Regions from separate parts of the Lysinibacillus sp. RC79 genome, predicted to be linked through region 2. Evidence: predicted binding sites of a transcription regulator. Region 2 holds the regulator's gene; the other holds the start of a gene.
The links. The regulator CtsR, encoded in region 2, represses protease genes until heat stress. The targets are predictions, from matches to a motif close to ATGGTCAATAAAGGTCAAACA.
Positions count from the first base shown of each region.

Region 1: ABH968_RS15195 (ATP-dependent Clp protease ATP-binding subunit) is a predicted target of CtsR. The motif match lies at 2,068-2,088, and genes of this name have one in related genera.

Region 1 is NZ_JBGCCD010000015.1:22,780-27,220, reverse strand. Features, by position in the region: gene ABH968_RS15195 (ATP-dependent Clp protease ATP-binding subunit) at 1-2,004, opposite strand, end outside; gene ABH968_RS15190 (Crp/Fnr family transcriptional regulator) at 2,275-2,961, shown strand; gene ABH968_RS15185 (metal-sulfur cluster assembly factor) at 3,827-4,135, opposite strand; gene ABH968_RS15180 (prolyl oligopeptidase family serine peptidase) at 4,189-4,441, opposite strand, start outside.
Region 2 is NZ_JBGCCD010000008.1:65,362-69,802, reverse strand. Features, by position in the region: gene corA (magnesium/cobalt transporter CorA) at 1-695, opposite strand, end outside; gene ABH968_RS10120 (class I SAM-dependent methyltransferase) at 748-1,431, opposite strand; gene ABH968_RS10115 (magnetosome magnetite crystal formation protein family) at 1,552-1,857, shown strand; gene ABH968_RS10110 (CtsR family transcriptional regulator) at 2,127-2,597, shown strand; gene ABH968_RS10105 (UvrB/UvrC motif-containing protein) at 2,612-3,160, shown strand; gene mcsB (protein-arginine kinase McsB) at 3,157-4,266, shown strand; gene ABH968_RS10095 (ATP-dependent Clp protease ATP-binding subunit) at 4,256-4,441, shown strand, end outside.

The DNA of each region.
Region 1 (4,441 bases), on a different contig from region 2:
TAGTGGTCTTGCGCCAAACTGAGCATCTGCTCCTTGTTCTACAACCCAATCAATTACATTTTGTTCTACTTGTAAAGTAATGTCTTGCTCTGCAACTCGTTTGACAAGCTGTTCGACATATTTCCAAGCAATCGCAGTAAAGTGTTCATCTGATAATGCATGGAACATAATAATATCATCCATACGATTTAACAGCTCTGGTTTAAAGTGTTGACGCAGTGCAGCCATCACTAAATCCTCAACTGCAACATCGTCTTCTTTTGCTTCCATTAAATAGCTTGAGCCAATGTTAGAAGTTAAAATGACCACTGTGTTCGTAAAGTTGACCATACGACCTTGGCTATCCGTAATGCGTCCATCATCCAGAATTTGCAGTAAAATATTCGCAACATCAGGGTGGGCCTTTTCAATTTCATCTAATAATACAACTGAATATGGATTTCGGCGAACTGCTTCTGTTAATTGTCCACCTTCTTCATAGCCAATATAGCCTGGAGGTGCCCCTACAAGACGTGATACACTATGTTTCTCCATATATTCACTCATATCAATGCGAATAAAATGATCCTCAGAATCAAACAGCTGTGCCGCTAGTGCCTTCGCAAGCTCTGTTTTACCAACACCTGTTGGCCCTAGGAATAAAAAGCTACCAATTGGTCGTTGCGGGTCTTTGATACCAGCTCGAGCACGCCATACCGCTTCTGTGACAAGTTGTACAGCATTATCTTGTCCGACTACACGCTCATGCAATGTATCTTTTAAGCGCAATAATTTTTCACGCTCACCTTCTACTAATTTCATCACTGGTATGCCTGTCCAGCGTGAAACAATAGATGCGATTTCATCAGCTGTTACCTCTTCACGTAAAATACGTGATTCCGTACCATTCTCTAATTGTTTTTCCATCTCTTGAATTTCCTTTTCAAGTGTAGGAATTTTCCCATGACGTAGTTCGGCTGCTTTATTTAAATCATATTTACTTTCTGCTTCATCTAAGTCACGACGGTATTTATCAAGTTTTTCACGTTTTTTCTGAATGCCGTGTAACGCTTCTTTTTCCGTTTCCCATTGTTTACGCATATCCCCAGAGGATTCTTTCAGCTTCGTTAATTCCTCACTGAGTTGCTCTAGACGCTTTTTACTTGCCTCGTCCTTTTCCTTACGTAACGCTTGCTCCTCAATCTCGAGCTGCATAATACGGCGCGTTACTGCATCCAATTCCTGTGGCATGGAATCAATTTCTGTTCGAATCATCGCACATGCTTCATCGATTAAATCGATGGCCTTATCTGGCAGGAAACGCTCTGTAATATAGCGATTTGAAAGCTCTGCTGCTGCTACGATCGCACGGTCATGAATACGTACTGCATGATGTAATTCAAAGCGCTCTTTCAAGCCTCGTAAAATGGAAACTGTATCTTCAATAGATGGCTCACGTACAAGCACTTGTTGGAAACGGCGCTCTAAAGCAGGATCTTTTTCAATATACATACGGTATTCATCTAATGTTGTAGCCCCGATACAATGTAGCTCACCTCGTGCAAGCATTGGCTTTAGCATATTCCCAGCGTCCATTGAACCATCCGTTTTACCTGCACCAACAATTGTATGAATTTCATCGATAAATAAAATAATGCGCCCCTCTGATTCTTTTACTTCTTTTAAAACACCTTTTAAGCGCTCTTCAAATTGGCCACGATAACTAGCACCTGCTATTAAGGCACTCATATCCAACTCATACAGTACACAGTCCTTTAACCCCTCAGGAACATCGCCCTTTACTATACGTTGGGCTAACCCTTCTACAATAGCTGTTTTACCAACCCCCGGCTCACCTATTAAGACAGGGTTATTTTTCGTTTTGCGTGTTAAAATACGAATGACATTACGAATTTCTTCATCACGGCCGATTACCGGATCCATTTTACCGTTTTTTACTTCATCTATTAAATTACGCCCAAATTGTTCTAATGGTTTTTTGTCATTTGATTGTTGAAATTGCATATTTAGCGCTCCTTTTCAATAATGTTAAGCGGAATCCCGTTTGCCATTCTGTTTCACGAAAAATGTTTGACCTTTTTTGACTAACTTTATTTTACAACATACGACAAACCTTAGCAAAGAATTAGCCCTAAAATTTCTCCCCTTATAACTGGAAAATTACGTTATAATAAAACTATGTTTCTTAGATTTAGTATCGAAATGTTCACCATCCTTTTGTAATAATTAGATATCTTTACAAAAAGAAAGCGATGTGTTGGAGATATGGTTATAATGAACAATATGCAAGAGAAATTTCACAATCTTTTTCAAAAGCACGGTGTTTTTATTAAAGTAAATAAGGATAGTAAAATTTTTTTAGAGGGCGAACGTGCGAAAGAAATTTATTATATAAAAACAGGAGCTATCTCGATTAGTCAGGAAACGGAGAATGGGAAGGAACTAACCATTCGTATTTGTGGTCCAGATAGTATTATTGGAGAAGGCTCATTATTTTGTAACCTTACGTATAATTCCATGACTGCTAAAGTATTAGAGCCCTCCAGTTTATATGTTCTAAGCCGTGAATCATTGGAACTTTTACTAGTGGAACAACCCGATTTAATGGTGGAATATATGAAGTGGTTACAAACAGAAAATTTAAAGCATCAAAGTCGTTTGCGCGATTTAGTTTTAAATGGTAAAAAGGGCGCTTTATTTTCAACACTCATCCGTCTTTCGAATACTTATGGTAATCCTTTAGAAAATGACACTATTTATATTGACTTACCGTTAACAAATACAGAAATCGCTAATTTATGTGCGACGAGTAGAGAGATGATTAATCGCATGCTTAATGACTTAAAGAAGCACAATATCATATCGTTCGAAAAAGGTTATATTACCATTCACGATCTACAATTTTTAAAGAATGAAATCGCCTGTGAGAATTGTCCGTTACAAATATGTCGTATCGATTAATACGCTACACGCAAAATCCCCGCTTATGAGCTATAAGCGGGGATTTCATATAATGGTCAAGGAAATCATTATGAATATTATAATCTTTAAATGAGGGGGATTTCCGTTCCAGGCTACTCGCTTTCCTGTGGGCGAGCGTCGAGCTGCTTCCTCCGCTGTTGTTGCTGTCGCTCCGCTTTCGCACAGAAAACATCCGCTCCGTGCAGGGTCTCGCCTGTCTCGCTTTCCCACGGGAGTCGAGTAGCCTTCCACTCCAATCAGCGTTAGCGTAGAACTTTTATAAATTTTATTTGTTTTCAAAAGTGAACGCTATGGCTACTCACCATAATCAAACAGAAGAAACTTATAACAGTAATGCTATTGTACACCTGATCTTGCTGACGCTTCACTTTCGCACAAAATACTTCTTGTTGCTGACACTTCACTTCCGTACAAAACACTTCTTGCTGAAGTTTCGTTTTATCGCTATAAATTAAAGTAACATGCCAGAAGATACATTCTAAGAGAAGTGGTTGATTGGAGTGGAGGCTGGGCGACTCCTTGGGGATCAGCGTCACAGATGAGACCCTGGAGCAAAGCGAAGCGGCTCATCGGACGCCCCCAGGAAGCTTTGCTCTGTGCGAAAGCGAAGCGTCAGCAATTGTTTTATCTGTGCGAAAGCGAAGCGTCAGCAATTGTTTTATCTGTGCGAAAGCGTAGCGACAGCAACAACAAAGTGCCCAGCCGGAACGGAAATCAACCCCTCGTTTTGCCGAAGAGCCATATTTTTATATGACACCTTAATTTGATTGGCACAATAGTTTTTCGACGCAAAAATCCCCGCTTACTGTTGCAAGCGAGGATTTTTATTGTGCATTAAGTGGACTTAGCGTACACCTAATGCCATTTTTGCATAGCGTGACATTTTATCTTTTGACCACGGTGGATTCCATACAATGTTGACATTTGTACTTTTTACCTCTGGAAGCTCACCTAATGCTGTGTTCACTTGATCAACAATCACAGGTCCCATTGGGCAGCCCATAGACGTTAGTGTCATTGTAACGGTTGCTACACCTTCTTCATCTAACTCTACATCATATACTAAACCTAAGTTGACGATATCAATACCAAGCTCAGGGTCAATTACATTTTCTAATGCACCGAACATGCTGTCTTTCATATCTTGATCCATTTGTATTTCTCCTTCCGTCACAGTGTTAACCTAATCATAGCAGATGCATCTTATTATGCCAAATGCTGTGCAAGCCATTCAGTTGCTGCTAACATACCGTCTCGTGACACAGCATGGCCCGCTCTTTTATTAGCTAAAAATTTTAAGTCTTCTGGATTTGTTTCATAATATTTGCGTAAAGTTAAATAAAAATTATACGTTTCATTAAAAGGAACGGTTTTATCTAATTCCCCATGCCAAAATAACACAGGTCGTCCTGCGAATTTTTCTGGTGTTAGACTTACATCATATTTAGCTAGAAGCTCA
Region 2 (4,441 bases):
CGGTTGGATTCGATCATTTCGGTGAGTTTAAGCAGATGGTCGTAAATATCTCCGAAATAAGCTCGTTCTGATTTCTTAAGTGAAAATCGGTAAGAGTTAAGGATACGATATAATAGATCACGCATTGGTAAAATGGTGCGTCGTAGATCAAGCAAATCACTACGGAATTCAAACACAACTTTCATAGCATTGGGGTTATTTTGATAGGTAAGCTCATCTTCTAGTGCATTTAAATGATCCTCAATCTTATAGACAAGGGGGAAATAGCTATCAACGATTTTATCGATTACCTGGTATGTTAAATATACTGTGCCGCGTTCCCAATTCTTTGGCTGTTTTTCTAACATCATTTGTACTCGATCTATTTCCGGAGCTACGTTTTTATGAAATGTGACAATGAATTTATTAGAAACAAAAATGTTTACTTCCTCAGCTGTTAATTCTTCGTTAACTCTTTGGATAACAAAGAAATGGAAATCATCATAAAAATCGAGCTTTGGCCGCTGTAAACGCATTAAACAATCTTCTATAGCGAGTGGATGAAAATGAAAAAATGTATCTAACAGTAGTTCTTCCTCATCGGTCGGGCAATTAAAATCGACCCAGTACCATTCAAATTCGTTTTTGTGTATATCTTCAAGCGGAAATTCCTTTATAAGCTTTTGGTCTTTTGTAATTCCAATTGTGCGTATCACAGCATTCACCTCAATTCTGTTCATCCTATCCTAACAGGTGTATATATCTTCACTAGATATGTTCTTTAAAACATATCCAACCGCCAAACAAAGTAGTAGCAAAGAACCTAGATGGTTTTGTAAAGCCTGCCTGCTGTAATAGTGATAAAATGTCCTCTTCACGCATAAATGAAAGAGAACGTATGGATTTCTCCATTTCTGCTACGTCTGATGGTGATAGCTTTGTATGGTGTAGCCAATAAGCACGCCATAAATCAAATTGTAGCTCAGTTTCTAAGGAACCGGGTTGCCCGTATTTTGAGACAAGGACAAATGGGGCACCAGGCTTTAAATTATTCGCTATTTCTTTTAATGTTGCAAGCTTCTCTTGATCATCTTGTATAAAATGAAGCACTAATACACAGCTTGCTGCATCAAACCTCACTGCAGGTAGCTGAGTATCTAGTATAGTTCCTTGATATAAAGAAATATTATTAGGTATGGATTTTAAACGTTCACCAGCTATTTGTAGCATCGCTTCCGACGGATCTATGCCAACAAATGACCAATGAGGTCTTTCCTCAGCGAGCTGTAAAATTTCATTACCGCTTCCGGAGCCAACTACTAAAAATTCAGCGTTCTCATGTAACGCAGATTGGTAAAAGGTTTGTGTTAAACGTAGCATTGCATCATAGCTAGGTAGCGTGCGACGAATACCTTTTTCGTATTCGTTTGCAAGTTTGTTATTAAACTCCATCGAGTATCACATGCCTTTCAAAAAAATTTATAAATCCAACTTATATTTGAAACTATTTAAAGCGTAGTTCCGTAAATAGTGGTACATAAAATAAAAAAATAAATGGAAGGGTTGATATAAATGGAAACAAAATGGTCTAAGGTAATCATACACGCAAGTGCATTTTTTGCGCCATGGTTAGTACCCATTATATTTTTCTTAATTAGTTCGGAAGAAGAGGTAAAGAGTATTGCTGTGCAAGCCTTATTGTTCCAAATTGTCTTAGGGGTATTACTTACAATTTCGGGTATTTTAAGCTTCCTACTCATTGGTATACCGTTTTTAATTATTTTTGGTATTATGTATTTTATTGCGCCGATTATCGGTATTGTGAAGGCTTTATCTGATGAGTCTTGGCGTTATCCAATTGTTGGTCGCTGGGTATAATTTTTATAGACGCAAGTATATGCTAGTTGCATATGCTTGCGTTTTTTCTATTGCTGAAAAGGGTATCTTATATCTAAGGACAAACGCTTTAACTTCTTTCAGCGGAATTCTCCCACCTCTATAGGTGGTGAGATGAAGCGAGTTTAAGTTACTTTTCAGCTTTTCTGTGTGCGGATTAATTGCAATTATTTTCAAGCGTTTTGTATAATATACTCAAAGAAAGTCAAAGATAGTCAAAGTCAGTGGAGTAAGCGAGGTGTATTCCTAAAATGCGTAATATATCAGACATCATAGAAGGCTACTTAAAGCAAGTACTTGAATTAGGTGGAGAAGGGCATATTGAAATAAAACGTAGTGAAATTGCAGATAAGTTTCAATGCGTGCCCTCACAAATAAATTATGTAATTAATACAAGATTTACTGCCGAACGAGGGTACCTTGTTGAAAGCAAACGTGGTGGTGGTGGATACATTCGAATTTTACGTGTCCGCGCGAATTCACAAATTGATCTAATCGATGATGTCCTCAGGCAAATAGACGGTGGGGCATCGCAAACAATGGCAGAAGATTTAGTGTATCGACTAATTGATGAGCAGGTAATTTCAAAGCGAGAAGCGAAAATAATATTAGCAGCAGTTGATCGTTCAACTATCGATTTGCAACTCCCGTTACGGGATAACATTCGAGCCAAAATTTTACGAGCGATGCTAACAACGATTAAATATGAACAGCAAAAATAAAAGAGGTGATGGAAATGATATGCGAACATTGTAAGCAGCGTAATGCGACAGTTACCGTAACACAAGTTCAAAGTGGTCAAAAGGTGGAGCACCATTATTGTGACGTCTGCGCCTCGCAGTTCCATCCATTTCATGCTGAATTTAAGCAAGAGCCAATATCTATTCAACAGCTATTATCCAATTGGTTTGGTTCACCTACATGGCAGCAACAAAAAGTGGGTGAAAAACAGCAAGCACAACCACAACCGCAAACATGTCCACAATGTGGATTTACGTATAAACAGTTTTTAAAAGAAGGTAAATTTGGATGCCCTAGCTGCTATGACACCTTTAGCGAGCACTTACCGAAGCTGTTTAACCGTATACAGGCCGGTCCTCAACATATAGGGAAAATGCCCGGTGCTCGAAATAATGTTCATGTCATCAAAAAGCAAATTGAAGATATTCGTAAACGTATGAGGATTGCTGTAGATGAAGAACAATTTGAAGAGGCAGCTAAGCTTCGTGATGAAGTGAGGGAACTTGAGAAGCAGCTACAATTTGAAGGTGGTGATGTGTCGTGATGATTGAACCGTTTTTAGAGCGTGCTACACCAATTTGGATGAGTGTGGAGGACGATTATTCAGATATTGTCATTAGTACACGCATCCGCCTTGCTCGAAATTTAGATAGTTATCGTTTTCCATTAGCCTTTACAGAGGATGAAGCATTACAGGTGGAACAGGCAGTTACACATGCAATCAAGGACAGTACAGAACTTCGAGAAAATTATTCATATTTTGCTATTAAAGATTTAACGTCTTTACAGCGTCAAATACTTGTAGAAAAACATTTAATTAGTCCTCAGCTTGCAAAGAAAGAGCGAGATGGTTCCATGCTCTTATCTGATGACGAATCAACTAGCATTATGGTGAACGAAGAAGATCATTTACGCATTCAATGTATGACGGCGAGTTTTCAACTTCAAAAGGCTTACGAGCAGGCCAATAAAATAGATCGTGCCTTAGAGAAAGCTTTGCCTTATGCATTTCGAGATACATTTGGTTATTTAACAAGTTGCCCGACGAATATTGGTACTGGTTTGCGAGCATCCGTCATGATGCACCTGCCAGCCCTTACACTTACGGGTCAGATGAATCAAATTATGAATGCAATGACGCGATTAGGAATGACGGTAAGAGGAATATATGGAGAGGGTAGCGAAAATACAGGTAATGTTTACCAAGTGTCGAATCAGATTACACTAGGTAAAACAGAGGATGATATTTTAGCGGACATCCAAAGTGTCGCTGAAAAAATAATTCAAAAAGAACGGCATGCAAGAGGAAAGTTAATGGAAAAAGCAGAACTAGCCTTAGAAGACCGTGTATACCGTGCTTTAGGTACTTTAACACATGCTCGAATTTTAACGAGTGAGGAAGCTGCTACTTGTCTATCCAATGTTCGTTTAGGGGTAGATTTACAGTTAATTGAAGGTATTAAAGCGACCAAATTAAACGAATGTGTAGTCAGTATGCAGCCTGGATTTTTACAGAATTACGCAGGGGACGTTTTGCCGCCTGCTGAGCGAGATCGCGTACGAGCTGAAATGCTTCGTGAGGCACTATCTCGAGAAAATATGAGTAAGCCTATTATTCGGGGAAAAGGAGAGGATTCATTTGATGTTTAATCGTTTTACACAACGCGCGCAAAAAGTATTACAGCTTGCACAAGAAGAGGCCATTCGTTGGAAACACGAATCAATCGGAACAGAGCATATTCTACTAGGACTTATCCGTGAAGGTGGCGGTATTGCTGCAAAAGCATTAGAAGCCATTGATATTAGTCCTCAAATGATTGAAGAA